One region of the Paenibacillus sp. FSL M8-0142 genome, then DNA from elsewhere that is predicted to be linked to it. Evidence: riboswitches for the same ligand, from Rfam matches in the RefSeq annotation. Region 1 holds a riboswitch; the other holds the start of a gene.

Region 1 (7,760 bases):
CCCTACCATGCATCGTGCACACAGGGAGAAGTATGAACGATCTTTAAACTCCCCGTCACTTCGCAGTGACTTTAACCGGGGAGCCATTTCAAATGTTTAGAGCAGGGAGAGAGAGACGTGGCAGTACCTTTTTTGCACATTACGGAGCCGTGCAGTTATTCGTCCGCCGTATGGCCCGGCCTGATCGTTTCATCCGAGGGCTACCCGGAGCACCCGCATATCCGCATATCGCTCCCGCAGCCGGCGGATGCCTTGGGCAGTGCGGTGTATGGCGGAGGCTATGCAAGACTGAATCATATCGTTAACCGGTATGTGGACCGGCGCTACGATTGCAGTGATCCCGTGAAGGACATGCACAGCTTCATTCGCGGCTGCGGATACCCGGAGGATGCGACGGCCGGGTTATTAACCGCCGTCCGGCTGAAATATGCGTCAATCTGGGAGGAGGGCGGCTCCCAGGCTTCCATTCTGTGCTGCTCGACGGCCGGAACAGGCAATGCCGCGCGGGCAGGCATCAGCCGGACCACCTTCGCCGCCTATCAGCCTGGCACGATCAATATCATGCTGATGATCGACGGGCGGATGACGCCTGCCTGCATGGTGAACGCGATCCTGACCGCTACGGAAGCGAAAGCGGCAGCGCTCGGTGATTTGGGGATTGCGGATCACGAAACCGGGGCTGCTGCTACCGGGACGACGACCGATGCGATCGTGCTCGCCGTCAGCGGGAATGAAGCCTACGGGGTGGAACACCGCTATGCCGGCACCGCAACCGACCTCGGCGGCATGATTGGACGCCTTGTGTATAACAGCGTTACGGAAAGCGTTCGAACAGAAAGAGAAGAGCGGTTATGACAGCGGTCTGGATCCTATGGGCGGCCGTTGTGATCGATCTGCTGATCGGTGATCCCAGATGGCTTCCGCACCCCGTCATTGGCATAGGTAAAGCGATCCGTGCAGTGGAGAAGCGGATTCGCACCCGTACCCAATCGCCGGCAGGATTGAAGCGGGCCGGCATTCTGCTCCCGCTCATTGTTGCAGGCGGGGCGTATGCGATTACGCTGCTGCTCCTGCTGCTGTGTGCCTCTATTCATCCTTGGCTGGCCGCAGGCGCAGAGGCGGTGCTCATTGCGACAACCATTGCCGTAAAAGGACTGCGCGATGCCGGCCTTGAGGTGTACGGCCATCTTCGTGCCGGCGACCTTCCGGCTGCCCGCCGTTCGCTCAGTATGATCGTAGGAAGGGACACGGCCCATTTGGATGAGCCGGAAATCGTGCGGGGAACGGTGGAGACGGTGGCGGAAAATATCGTCGATGCGGTCATCTCCCCGCTGCTGTATGCCCTCATCGGCGGGGCGCCCTTGGCGATGGCTTACCGGGCGGTGAACACGCTTGATTCGATGGTCGGGTATAAGAATGAGAAATACGAGCATCTTGGCTGGGCATCGGCCCGGCTGGATGATGTCGCCAACTGGATTCCCGCCCGGCTGACGGCGGGGCTGGTGGCGATCTCGGCCGCGATGTTCTCCTTGCCTTGGCAGAAGTCCATCGCTACCGTCCGAAGAGATGCAAGGAAACACCCGAGCCCAAACAGCGGATTTCCGGAATCGGCGGTGGCCGGTGCGCTCGGCATTCGCCTTGGCGGGGAAAATTCTTATCAAGGGATCGTTTCGTTCCGGGCATATATGGGAGATCCGGAGCGGGCGCTGAATGCGGAGGACATCCGCATCACGACCCGGCTGCTCCTCGCGGCTTCGGTGATTTTTACCGTGATCGGCACCGCCGTATTGGCGATCGTTATCGCCGCAGGCGGGGGAGCATGGGTATGAGGGAGCCGAAGGATATCGTGAATGCAAACGATGAGGACGTAGGACTGGATGCAATACAAAGCAATAAGGCAATTGACGCAAACGCCGCATTGGAAGCGATCGATGGGGATCAGGCAAAAGCCTTGAACGAAGCGAACGACGTGAATGAGGCGATAGACGCGATTGATGCAAAAGACGCAAAAGACGCAAAAGACGCAAAAGACGCAAAGGACGCAAAGGATGCAAAGGACGTGAAAAATGCACATCCTGCACACTTTGCATACCATACGGAGGATAAGAGGGATATTCAACTACTTGAAAAAGATACGAGTCCGCTGCAGGTTGTCCTGCACCTGGTCCGGCACGGCGTTACGCGGTGGAATCAGGAGCGGCGATACCTTGGCCATGAGGATCAGGGCGTGATCTCCGCGGAGCTGGAACAGCTGGCCCCGCTGGCGCGGCGGCTCCAAGGCCTGCAATGGGCACGCGTATACTGCAGCGACCTGCTCAGATGCAAGCAGACCCTTCGCTATTTGCTGACTGGTGACGAGGTCCATAGCCCGGGTCTAATCGGGAATACGGAAGTTTTGCCAATTCCGGGAGCGGTGTATGACCGCAGGCTGCGCGAGCTTCATTTCGGGGAGTGGGAGGGGAAAACCTACGAGGATTTGAAGAATAACCCGTTATATCGCCGCTGGATTGAGAACCCTGCAGCTGTTACTCCGCCGGGCGGAGAGAGCTGGGAAGCCTTCGCGTCCCGGATTCAGCATTTTTTGGCGGGATTGCACCAAGATCTATGCCGCAGCTTTGAGAATGACGAGAACGGTGAAGCCAGGGGCCGGGATTCCAAAAGAATTCCCGACTTGCTGGTCGTCACGCATGGCGGCGTGATTCGCCAGATCGCGGCGGCTACGGTTCCGGATACCCCTTTTTGGAGCCTGCGCATCCTGCCGGGTGAGGAGCTGAGGCTGAAGCTGGCATGGAACGGACAGAGCTGGCAGGGTAAGATAATGGGCTGACAGCCCTGCCATACCAATGGGCAAGCAGCGTAGGCAATCCATAAGAGGACACATCAATGGAGCGCCAGATCGAGATGCAGTATATGCTGGATGCCTTGCACGCCCATAACCCGGTATCCCCGGTCCCGGTAGCCGGCTCGGATATAGACGTGACGGGCATGCTCGTTACGGGCATTCACCGCCAGGGCAACCTCGTTCACTCCCGGCAGGCGCGAGCGAATGAATTCGGGCAGCAGGCGCATGGCAGCCTGGCCGTAGCCCCGCCCCTGCTCCTTGTGATCAACGGACAGGGCGCGAAGGAGCACGGCGCTTTGGTTCGGCGTATAACGCGCGATACGTTCCCCGCGATCCAGGATGAAGAAGGCGACGGGCTTATCCGCCGCGAGCAGAACGACCGGCAGCTTGTCTTCTGTAGGGGGATTGCCGAGCTTCTTCAACGCTTCGTCCGGAAGCGAAGTGAATCTTCGCTGGTGCTCCGGGAGGGAGAATTGGCCCAGCACCGGAAGATGCTCGGGTTCGAGGACGGTCAGACGGAGCCTCTCCGGCTTATGGTTTGAAGGAATATTCATCACGGATTCACTTCCCTTTTTCAAAAAGATGTGATTTCAGGCGAATAATGAACGATAACAAGAACTTTCAGTACCATTATACTCGAAGAATGGGTGAATCCTTTAGTTGTAAGGGCAGGGGTTATCCCCTATAATCTTGTTCAGAGAAATCCAGCTTGGCTATATAAGCATGATTCATATGATTTGCGAGGGTCCTGGACAGGCAGCCGGTATTGACGGCCTGCCTTTCGGGTTAATAGGGAAGCCGGTGCAAATCCGGCACGGTCCCGCCACTGTGAAGCAGGAGACTTCCCCTTATGCCACTGAGCGCTAATGCGCTTGGGAAGGCGGAGAAGTCGTTAGGCCTGTAAGTCAGGAGACCTGCCCTCGGCAATGAATGACGGTCCTTCGAGGAGAGGATTACGTTCACTTGGACCCGTTTTGATCGCGGGAGCGGCAGGAGCTGTCGAGGTACGGTTTTCCGGCAATAAGCTGCTTTGTTGATGATCAATGCTATATGTTTGCAGGTGTCCTGAAGCTGAAACGTAATCCCCGATTCCTTATTCGTCAAGGAGTCGGGGATTTTTGCTGGAGAACGAAGAGGCGATGCCGGCCACCTGATCCCGCTGCCGGGGCACACCGGTATTTTCGTCCTATCGGATGGCAGGGGTACCCGGAGGATTAGGTGCGGTGGAACCCGGCGAGTTCTCCTTATACATGCGAGGACAGTCGTTTTCATACCCGGTAAGGATCGGAATTGAAGTTGTGAAATATGCAGGCTAGGGTTCTCAATGATGACGTAGGGGGAAACAAGAAAATGAAAGCAATGTTGAAATCATGGTCCGTCTTGATCGTGGCGATGCTGATGGCGCTGTCGCTGATCGCCTGCGGAAACGCCGAGGATGCCGCGCCGAATAGTGCGCCTTCGGAAACGCCTGCCCAGCAGGAGAAGCCGGCTGAACAGCCTGCGGAGGAGCAGGGTGCGCTGAAGACGCAGTATCCACTCACCGTTAAGGATGCGACCGGAACGGAGGTCACCTTCGAGAAGGCGCCGACCCGTATCGTATCCCTGGCTCCGTCCGAGACGGAAAAGCTGTTTGCCCTCGGGCTGGACGAGGAAATCGTAGGTGTGTCCGATCTGGATGATTATCCGGAAGCCGCGAAATCCAAGCCGAAAATGGGAGGCTTCCAGGTGAATGAAGAGGCTGTAATCGCAGCCGAGGCCGATGTCGTGTTCAGCGCGTCGATGAATGCGGAAAACGCGGAGAAGCTCCGCGGGATGGGCGTGAAATTGTTCGTTAACGATCCGTCCACGATTGAAGAAGTCATGTCTTCCATTACGCTGGTCGGACAAATTACCGACCGTCAGGAGGAAGCGCAGACTGTGGTCGAGCAGATGCAGCAGGAGCTGGCAAGCGTTACGGAAGCGGTGAAATCCGTGAAGGAAGAGGACAAGAAGAAAGTGTACGTCGAGTTCTCGCCGGGCTGGACCGTCGGCAAAGGCGAGTTCATGGATGAGATGATCACGCTGGCCGGCGGCGTCAACGCAGCCGGGGATACAGAGGGCTGGTTCGAAATTAGCGAGGAGAACATTATTGCGGCGAATCCGGATGTCATTCTGTATTCGAGCAATGTTGTCGACGAAGCCACCAAGAAAACGCTGGACCAGATGATTAAAGAGCGCGACGGTTGGGATCAGATCGAAGCGATCAAGAACGACCGGGTCATTGCGATGGACGATAATCTGCTGAGCCGTCCGGGGCCGCGCGTCACGCAAGGTTTGATTGAAGTGGCCAAAGCCGTTTATCCGGAACTGATGACACCATGAGACAAAAACTGGCGGGTTACGGAACGGCCGGCATTGTCCTGCTGCTGTTGACTTTGATCGTCAGCCTCGGAATCGGCTCGGTCGACCTGCCTGTTAGCGAGATTGGAGCGATGCTGCTGCATCGGCTGCCTTGGCTCGGCGATGCGATCGTCCCGGGCTGGGAGGTATCCTCCGAGCAGATTTTAATGAAGGTGAGGCTCCCGCGCATTCTGCTGGGAATGCTGGTCGGCGCCTCGCTTGCGGTGGCAGGAGCGGCATTTCAAGGCGTGCTGCGCAATCCGCTGGCTGATCCTTTTACGCTGGGCGTGTCTTCCGGAGCAGCGCTTGGAGCGGCGTCCCTCATTTTTTTCGGATTGGAGTATTCCTTTGCCGGAGGCTACACGCTGCCGCTGGTTGCCTTTCTGACCGGAGCGGGTACGCTGTGGGTCGTTCTGCTGCTGGCACGGGATCAGGGGAAGCTGCCGGTGCACGGACTCATTTTATCCGGGGTCGTAATGCAATCCTTTCTCGGCGCCGTCGTTTCCTTCTTAACGGTGATGTCCAAAGACACGGTGAACCAGATTCTGTTCTGGACGATGGGAAGCTTGAGCATGCGCGGATGGTCCTACGTGGCCATCCTTTTCCCGTATTTTGGGGTAGGGCTTATTTATTTGTGGAGCCGCTCGCGGGCTTTGAATCTGCTGTCGCTCGGCGAAAGGCAGGCTGCCCATATGGGACTGAACGTGGATCGGCTGAAGACCAGCGTTCTGGTCGTAGCTACGCTTCTTGCAGCCGCGGCCGTATCGGTCTCGGGCGTGATCGGATTTGTGGGACTGGTGGTGCCGCATATGATCCGACTCATGACGGGCTCGGATTATCGTGTCATTATTCCGATATCCGCGCTGGGAGGCGCTATATTCATGGTGTGGTGCGATACGGCGGCACGATCCGTGCTCGCTCCGACTGAAATTCCGCTCGGGGTGGTCACTGCGTTTATCGGCGCTCCATTCTTTGCGTACTTGCTCTACCGGAACAAGAAGCGGCGCAGGGAGGGATTCTCATGATGATCGTTGCCCAAGGGCTGTCGAAGGTCTATGGCCGCACGCAGGTATTGTCGGAGGTCGAGCTTCGGGTCCGAAAAGGCGAATGGTGGGGCATCATCGGGCCGAACGGCAGCGGTAAGTCTACGCTAATGCAGCTGCTGTCCGGTGTGGAGCGGCCTTCCAAGGGAAGTGTTCGGCTTTTGGACCGCGATATCGGAAGCTATAGCCGCAAGGCGCTCGCCCGAATTATTGCCGTGCTCCAGCAGGAGGGACTGGACCCGACTGATTTTACAGTACGGGAAGTGCTCGAGATGGGGCGTTATCCATTCCTGAACTGGCTTGGTCGGGAGGAGCAGGATGCGGCACCCCTGATTGACAGCATCATGGAGAAGCTGGAGCTTCGCGATATTCAGGAGCGGCGTCTTACGGAGCTGAGCGGCGGCCAGCGGCAGCGGGTTGCGCTCGGCAAGGTGATGGTGCAGGAGCCGTCGCTCTTGATGCTGGATGAACCGACGACCTACCTCGATATTCATTACCAGCTTCAATTCATGGAGATGGTGGATGCTTGGAGACAGACGTCGGAAATTACCGTAATCAGCGTCCTGCACGATTTGAATCTGGCCGCGCAGTTTTGCGATAAGCTGCTCGTGCTTCATGAGGGGCGCGTTGCAGGAATGGGGTCACCGGAGGAAGTGCTGACCGAGGCGTATATCAGCCGGATATTCCGGGTCATGCCTTCCGTCGTCAAGCACCCCGAGAACGGCGCGCCGCAGGTGCTGCTCACCGCGAACCGGTCGAGAAAATAAGGACCGGCAAGCCTTGTCCTTGCCCGCAGCGCACGGATTCGGATAAAGTAAAAGCAAGCGAGATAAGTAAAAAGGAGGCTTCGTGCATGAAGGAGCTCATGGACCGATTGACGCGATCGGTTGGAACAATCACCGCGCCCGATGCCCGGGCGCAGGCGGAAGCCGCCGCCTATTTGGACAAGCTGACGAAACCTCCCGGGAGCCTTGGCAAGCTGGAATCGCTGGCGATTCAGCTCGCGGGAATTACCGGGACGATCAAGCCCTCATTCGAGAAAAAGGCCGTCGTGGTCATGGCTGGTGACCATGGAGTGTGCGAGGAGGGCGTCAGCGCCTTCCCGTCGGAAGTAACGCCCCAGATGGTCATGAATTTCCTGAACGGCGGCGCTGCCGTCAACGTATTGGCCCGTCAAGCGGGCGCGGACGTGCTGTGCGTGGATATTGGCGTTGCGGCGGATCTGTCCCATGAACGTCTCCTTTCCCGTAAAATTAATAAAGGAACGAAAAATATTGCAAAAGGGCCTGCGATGACGAGGGCGGAGGCGGAGCAGGCGATCCTGACCGGCGCCGAGGTAGCCGCCGAGCTCTACTCCCATGGAACCCGGGTGTTCGTGACCGGGGAAATGGGGATCGGCAATACGACGCCGAGCGCCGCCGTCTTCGCGGTTCTGTCCGGCAAGCCTCCGGCTGAGGTCGTGGGGCGGGGAACCGGCGTTAGCGACGAGCGGCTGA
Region 2 (7,760 bases), 2.0 Mb from region 1:
TAGCATCAGCAATGTAAATCGGGATATATGGTTGAATCGTCTAAGCTAACGTTGTATTCGGTCGGGCTGTGCCACATTAGCAATCCATGAGAAACCGGGCATGCCGTTGGATGATAAAATTTTAGACATAGAGGAGGCTGCATATGGAACGTGTAATCCTGATGATGAATGTGCAAGAAAAACAGGGAGGAGAGTCAATCACATGGCAAAAATCGTTTTCGCGTTGAATCAGTCTCTGGACGGGTTCGTCGACCACATGGCACTTCAGCGCGACCCCATGCTATTCCTTCATTTCATCGAAGACGTGCGCGGTCTGACGGGTATGCTGTACGGGCGCCGTATGTATGAGACTATGCGATATTGGGACGAAGACCCTTTTGAATGGGATGCGCAGGAACGGGAATACGCAGCTGCGTGGCAAAGCAAACCGAAGTGGGTGGTGTCGAGGACGTTAAAGTCCGTCGGACCGAACGCTTCTCTGATCGAGGGCGACCTCTCAGCGGCCATACGGGGGCTGAAGGCTCAGCATGAAGGGGACATTGAAGTTGCCGGGCCGGAGTTGGCGCACAGTCTAACGGAGCTCGGTCTCGTTGATGAGTATCGACTCTATCTCCATCCCGTCGTGCTGGGTCACGGCAAGCCGTTCTTCGCCGGACCGCGTCCGCCCCTGCGCCTCGTGGCAAGCGATCGCATTGGCGAGCAGGTGATCAGGTTGACCTACGTTCCAGTTTAGTTTTGCGGTTGGTCCAGCGACCTAAGGGGACGATAGTTCGATAAACAGCGGCGGTCTATGACTTTATTTTTTCATTCTTGGCTACCGCTGTTTAGGTTACTGTGTGTTAGTCTAGAACTTATTTTTCAAAAGGATATTGAATCCCTAATTGATGGCGAAAAACCCACTTCAATTGACTAAAAGGGTAGAAAAATGGTAAAAGATCGGCCAAAAACACGAAAAAGACGCCGTCTCCGAAAACTCGGAAAACCGCGCCGTTATTGACTTTCTAAGGATGCTGGTGAAGGGAATTGAACCCCCGACCTACGCATTACGAGTGCGTTGCTCTACCCCTGAGCTACACCAGCGAATTTGTTGAAGTTATCATTCGTTTTTGGAACAACAAAATATATTATATTCCTTCGGCGGGAAAATGCAAGCCCCTCATTAATGGAAAAAACACCCTATAGGAGGGGTTGCATTACCCGCCTAATTTCTCCTGCACCGATTGGATCTTCTGCTTGCTTGAGGATGCCCGGTCGCGCCGGTCGTCGATTTTGACAGAGGTGGATACCCGCTTGGCACCCGACAAGAACGGCGCCTCGTGCAACGCCTCGATCGCACGCCAAATCATAGGGAGCTCCCCTTCAATAATCGTGCTCATCGAAGTCAATTCGTACGTAATTCCCTCCTGTTGCTTCAATATACGCTGCATTTCCGCCACATATGAGCTTAAGCTGGTCGTTGCCGTTCCGATCGGAATGACCGTTACTTCTGCAATTGCCATCACAATAACCTCCCTCGAAGCATTCCATTCATCCACAACGTGGTTGAATCCGATATAGATATCATATCAATTCCGGGGCGTCTTTTCAAAATTTCGCAAAGTCGTCAACACACAATATCTTGTATGTCCAAGATCAAATTTTTATATGGGTCATACGATCCGTTGTCAAAACGCAACCGATGCGGAATCCGCGCAAAAACCGTCGCATTTGGTCACAATCCATGGAATCTTGAGCGGTTTTGACGGTTGGCCAACTAGCATATTACCTGTCCGTTTGCTATAATTCTCCTTGCGTTTATTTTTAAGAAATCGGTTTACAGATACAAGATATTGGGTTACATTAGATTAACGACAACCAAATATAGTGTATACAGGTGCCGCGCTAGCCTATCAGGCAGCCCGGCTTAATAGGGAAGCATGGTGAAAATCCATCACGGACCCGCCACTGTAAAGGCCTCGGGGCTGTTATGAATATGCATATGCAGCTGCCGGCAGTTTGGCAATACGTCACTGAAGTTCCCCGAAAGCGAACTTTGGGAAGACGCCGAATATGTACGGCCTAAGTCAGGAGACCTGCCTGTATACTTCAGACACCGACCTACGGGGTTATAGGGATGTGTTCGTGAAACTTGCGTCTGTACATAACATCATGCCCAAATATGGGCTTATGTCAGCTTTATTCAAACCATCCACAGCGCACGGACATTTTCAAGCCTGCCCTTAGGTTTTAGAAAATGTTTTTTTCATGTTCTTTTTTCAATTTCCCCCAAAGAAAGCGAGGATTTTTGTATGCCCCAGCTCGTAGTTAAACCAAACAACCGTCAGCTTGCCTTCGATGAAATCCGCCTCTCCGTCTATGCCGACCGGATCCTGAAGGGATTGGACATGCTAGACAAGGAGCGCCTGCTTCGAGGCGTGAATTCCAAACTCCGCGGTGAGCAAGTTACCGGCGAGGAAATCAGCAATGCCTTCACGATGTCCGCGCTTGAGCTTGTATCCAAGGAAGAGCCTGACTGGAAATTTGCGGCGGCTCGTTCATTCCTAACATCTTTATATAAAAAGGCGGCCCACAACCGCCGCTACAAAGCCTATCCGGAAGAGCCATACGGCGCTTTCTATCCGCTCATTACGGAGCTCGTCCAGAAGGGCATCTATCGTGAAGACCTTCTGACCTGCTATACGAAGGAGCAAATCGAGGAGCTTGGCGAGTGCATTGATCCAAGCCGCGACCTGCTGTTCGATTACATCGGTCTCTTGACGCTGGCCGAGCGTTACCTTGCAACGGATTTCGACGGGCGCGTGATGGAGCTCCCGCAGGAGCGCTACATGGTCATTGCCATGTTCCTCATGCACCAGGAGCCTGAAGACAAACGCCTCGAGCTTGTTAAGGAAGCGTACTGGGCAATGAGCAATCTGTACATGACGGCCGCAACGCCAACGATGTCCAACGCCGGCAAGAAGGTCGCAGGCCAGCTCTCCAGCTGCTTTATCGACACCGTTGACGATTCCCTGGAAGGCATCTTCGATTCCAACACCGACGTAGCCCGTCTCAGCAAAATGGGCGGCGGCATCGGCGTCTACCTCGGAAAGGTCCGCGCACGCGGCTCCGATATCCGCGGCCACAAGAACACCAGCTCCGGCGTCATCCCTTGGATCCGCCAGCTGAACAACACGGCGGTGAGCGTTGACCAGCTCGGCACACGCAAAGGCGCCATTGCGGTCTATTTGGACGTGTTCCACAAGGATATTTTGTCCTTCCTGGATCTGAAGCTGAACAATGGCGATGAGCGCATGAGAGCGCATGACGTGTTCCACGGCGTATGTCTGCCTGACCTGTTCATGGAGGCTGTTGAAGCCCGTGAAGAATGGAGCCTGTTCTGCCCGCATGAAGTGAAGAAGATCATGGGCTGGAAAGATGAGAACGGCCGCCCGCTCGGCCTTGAGGACTTCTACGATCAAACGCCGGGTCAAGGCGCGTTCCGCGAGAAATATGCGGAAGCCTTAGCGAATCCGAACCTGCCGCGCATTACGGTACAAGCGATCGATATTATGAAGCGGATCATGAAATCCCAGCTGGAGACCGGAACTCCGTACATGTTCTACCGCGATACAGTAAACCGTGCGAACCCGAACTCCGCCCACGGCATGATCTACTCTTCGAACCTGTGCACGGAAATCATGCAGAACCAGTCGCCAACCGTGGTTGAGCAAGAAGAGCTCGTCACCAAAGACGGCCAAACCCGGATCGTGATTTCGAAAATCCCTGGCGATTTCGTTGTCTGCAACCTGAACTCCATTCACTTGGCGCGTGCAGTGCCTGCCGGCGTATTGGAGCGGCTCGTACCGATCCAGGTTCGCATGCTGGACAACGTTATCGACATCAATAATATCGAAGTGCTGCAAGCTCAATATACGAACAGCCAGTACCGCGCTGTCGGACTCGGCACCTTCGGCCTGCATCATCTGCTGGCCCTCGAAGGCATCCGCTGGGAATCCGACGAAGCGGTTGAATACAATGATAATCTGTACGAACACATCAATTACCTGCTCGTGAAATCCAGCATGGAGCTGGCCAAGGAAAAAGGCCACTATCCGAAATTCAAAGGCTCTGCCTGGGAAAGCGGCGAATACTTTACGTTCCGCGGTTACACCGACGGCGAGCATGAAGGCAAATTCGTAACCACCGAGCAGTGGCGCGAGCTGCAGAAGGAAGTTCAAGAGAACGGCGTCCGCAACGCGTGGATGTTCGCGATCGCACCGAACGGCTCCACGTCGATCATTGCCGGTTCTACGGCTAGCATCGACCCGCTGTATGAGCTGCTGTCTTATGAAGAGAAGACGACGTATAAAGTGGCCAACCCGGCTCCGGATCTGTCTGAAAAAACAATCTGGTATTACAAAACAGCCTTCCTGATCGACCAGCATTGGTCCATTAAAATGGCTGCTGCCCGTCAACGTCATGTGGACCAGGCGCAAAGCTTCAACCTGTATGTTCGTCCTGACATCCGGGCATCGGAATTCCTGGACCTGCACCTGCATGCCTGGAAAGCCGGCATCAAGACGACGTACTATGTGCGCAGCCGTGCGCTGACGATCGAGGAATGCGAAAGCTGTGCTAGCTAACGAACCCACCCAAACCCTCCCTTCCAAGGGAGGGCCCCAAGGGCTCTGCCCTCTGGACACCCGCAAGTTTGTGGAATGATTGGGTGAGGCGCTTCTTCTCCCAGGTACTTTGGTGCTAGGAGCGCTTTCTCCCTGCGGGAACGCTGGAATGTTGGCGCAGGGACGAATGATTTCATGCGTGCTTTGATGGTGCAACTTCCTGCAAGGATCGCTCTCCCTTCGGGATTTGCTGCTCATGCGGCGCGAACACAATGAGCGGGCTGCTTGCGTGTTTGGTACGACTTCCTGCGGGGATCGCTCTCCCTTCGGGATTCGCTGCTCATGCGGCGCGAACACAATGAGCGGCTGCGTGCGTTTTTGGCGCGGCTTCCTGCGGGGATCGCTCTCCCTTCGGAATTCGCTGCTCATGCGGCGCGAACACAATGAGCGGCTGTGTGCGGTTTTGGCGAGGCTTCCTGCGGGGGATCGCTCTCCCTTCGGGATTCGCTGCCCATGCGGCGCGAACACAATGAGCGGCTGCGTGCGGTTTTTGGTGCAACTTCCTGCGGGGATCGCTCTCCCTTCGGGATTCGCTGCTCATGCGGCGCGAACATAATGAGCGGGCTGCTTGCGTGTTTGGTGCAACTTCCTGCAAGGATCGCTCTCCCTTTGGGATTCGCTGCTCATGTGGCGCAAACACAATGAGCGGGCTGCTTGCGTGTTTGGTGCAACTTCCTGCAAGGATCGCTCTCCCTTCGGGATTCGCTGCTCATGCGGCGCGAACACAATGAGCGGCTGCCTGCGTTTTTGGCGAGGCTTCCTGCGAGGGATCGCTCTCCCTTCGGGATTCGCTGCTCATGCGGCGCAAACACAATGAGCGGGCTGCTTGCGTGTTTGGTGCAACTTCCTGCAAGGATCACTCTCCCTTTGGGATTCGCTGCCCATGCGACGCGAACACAATGAGCGGCTGCTTGCGTGTTTGGTTCAACTTCCTGCAAGGATCGCTCTCCCTTTGGGATTCGCTGCTCATGTGGCGCAAACACAATGAGCGGGCTGCTTGCGTTTAGTCGAGCGCGAAGCGAACATCCGTTGAGTAAGCAATAAAAAAGACTACAAGGGTAAGGGTATCCAATCGGAGGAGTTTACGTCCGCCTTTGGGAGCCCTTTGCACCCTTCACAATACATTCAGGCAAAGGGCGGACAACAGCGGCCGGAGAGTGGATACCCGTCCTGTTGATACCCGCCCTACTATAAATGCAAGGAGAGAATGGTTATGCAAATGCAAAAAATATTCAATACCGAAGCACCTAACCGCTCCACACGGATCATTGAGGGCGAATGCTCAGGGATCCTCAACTGGAACGATATTCGGATGCCTCATATGTACAAGCTGTACAAGGTGCTGCTGCTGAACCACTGGATCGCGGACGAAATCCCGATGTCCAAGGATGCGCAGCAATTCCCGCACCTTGATCCGGAGGAGCAGCGCACCTTCAAGATCAACATCTCCCTGCTGGCTGTGCTGGACTCCATGCAGACGATGTTTGTCAGCGACGTGAAGCGCTATTTCACCGACTCCTCGCTTGAGGCCATCTCGGCCATTATCGGGCAGCAGGAAGTCGTTCATAACCAATCCTACTCCTATGTGCTCTCCTCGATCGTTACGGAGCAGGAGCAAAAGGAAATTTTCGAATACTGGAAGCATGATCCGGTTCTGCTGGAGCGCAATCAGTTCATCTCGAACATTTACCAGAGCTTCCGGGACAATCCGTCGCCGCAATCCTTCTTTGAAGCGATGGTCGCCGACCTGATTCTCGAGGGCATTTTCTTCTATAGTACGTTCGCCTTCTTCTATAACCTGGCCCGTGATCAGAAGATGATGGCAACGAGCCAAATGATCTCCTACATTCAGCGTGACGAGAACCAGCATTGCTACTTCTTCGCTGAAGTGTTCAAGCAGCTGCTCAAGGACTTCCCTGAGCTGAACACGAAGGAGAACATCGATTACGTGTACCGCACGATCGATCGCGCGGTCGAGCTGGAGACGAACTGGGCGCATTACACGCTGAGCAATGTGCGCGGCATTGATCTGAACGAGCTGTCCGATTACATCAAATACATCGCCAACCGCCGCATCACCATGATGGGACTGGAGAAAGCGTACGAAGGCGTGGACGTGAACTGCATGCCATGGATCAAGCCGTTCTCCGACGAAGCGCTGAATGCAACGAAGACTGACTTCTTCGAAGCGAAGTCCCGCAACTACGGGAAAGTCGGCGACGACAACGGGTTTGACGATCTGTAAGCTGTACTCGCAGGTAAGCCCGGATCTGCCAAGCTTTTATCTCTCATAGACAAAACCTCCGCTATCCCTGCAAAGGGATGGACGGAGGTTTTTTACATGGATGACAGGGTGGATGATGAATTTACTTCGATGACATGATGGATGCCATCATGATTTTACTTGGGCGGATGAACTGTTGAATATATTTGGATGGGCTATATGGATGAATTACTTGGACGGGTTACATGAATGAATTCCCTCTGGACGCGATCCCTCTTCCTGCCCGCCTTTTCTTATCCGGCAGCCGCCCATACCTCGATCTCGACCTTCAGCTCCGGCATCGCAAGCCCCGGCACATAAGCCATCGTCATCGCCGGCGGCCGACCGCCATGGAACTTCGCCCACACCTCATGGAAATGGCTCCAATCGACCTCTTCCACTGCCCAAATATTGATTTTGACGATATGGTCCGCCGTGAGCGATTCGGCTTCCAGCAACCGCTGAATATTCGCAAGCGTATGCTCCACCTGCTGCTTCATGTCATCCGGCAGCTTCCCTTCCGGATCGGTTCCGACTTGGCCGGAGAAGACCAGCAGCGCGGCTCCATGCGGCACCTTGGTGACATGGGTGTACGGACCGAGCGGCGGCGCAATGACGGGCGGGTTGCAACGTTCAATTCCGGACCGCTTCTCCTCATCGGCTTCGTTTAGGATCGCCAGCGTTTGATGGTCCTCCCACCGTCCGTTGATGTTGACGTTTTTACGGGCGATGCCTTCCTTATGGAACCCGGCCTTCAACAGCACGTTCATCGAGCCGAGATTATGCGGCATGACTCCCGCCTCGATCCGGTGGAACCGCAGCTCCTCGAAGGCATG

Evidence for each region. A riboswitch is a leader RNA that binds a small molecule or an ion and turns the genes downstream of it on or off. The one in region 1 is predicted to bind cobalamin.
Region 2: another riboswitch for cobalamin. It lies ahead of NSQ46_RS27190 (ribonucleoside-diphosphate reductase subunit alpha); the one in region 1 lies ahead of NSQ46_RS06185 (ABC transporter substrate-binding protein).

What each region holds. Positions count from the first base shown of each region.
Region 1 covers NZ_CP152008.1:1,312,383-1,320,142, forward strand. Annotated here, with positions in the region: gene NSQ46_RS06165 (adenosylcobinamide amidohydrolase) at 118-855, shown strand; gene cbiB (adenosylcobinamide-phosphate synthase CbiB) at 852-1,829, shown strand; gene NSQ46_RS06175 (histidine phosphatase family protein) at 1,826-2,827, shown strand; gene NSQ46_RS06180 (GNAT family N-acetyltransferase) at 2,881-3,396, opposite strand; cobalamin riboswitch at 3,569-3,779, shown strand; gene NSQ46_RS06185 (ABC transporter substrate-binding protein) at 4,193-5,203, shown strand; gene NSQ46_RS06190 (iron ABC transporter permease) at 5,200-6,246, shown strand; gene NSQ46_RS06195 (ABC transporter ATP-binding protein) at 6,246-7,031, shown strand; gene cobT (nicotinate-nucleotide--dimethylbenzimidazole phosphoribosyltransferase) at 7,118-7,760, shown strand, end outside.
Region 2 covers NZ_CP152008.1:5,987,890-5,995,649, forward strand. Annotated here, with positions in the region: gene NSQ46_RS27175 (dihydrofolate reductase family protein) at 203-733, shown strand; tRNA gene NSQ46_RS27180 (tRNA-Thr) at 1,009-1,080, opposite strand; gene NSQ46_RS27185 (MTH1187 family thiamine-binding protein) at 1,194-1,499, opposite strand; cobalamin riboswitch at 1,855-2,095, shown strand; gene NSQ46_RS27190 (ribonucleoside-diphosphate reductase subunit alpha) at 2,289-4,622, shown strand; gene NSQ46_RS27195 (ribonucleotide-diphosphate reductase subunit beta) at 5,875-6,906, shown strand; gene NSQ46_RS27200 (GNAT family N-acetyltransferase) at 7,179-7,760, opposite strand, start outside.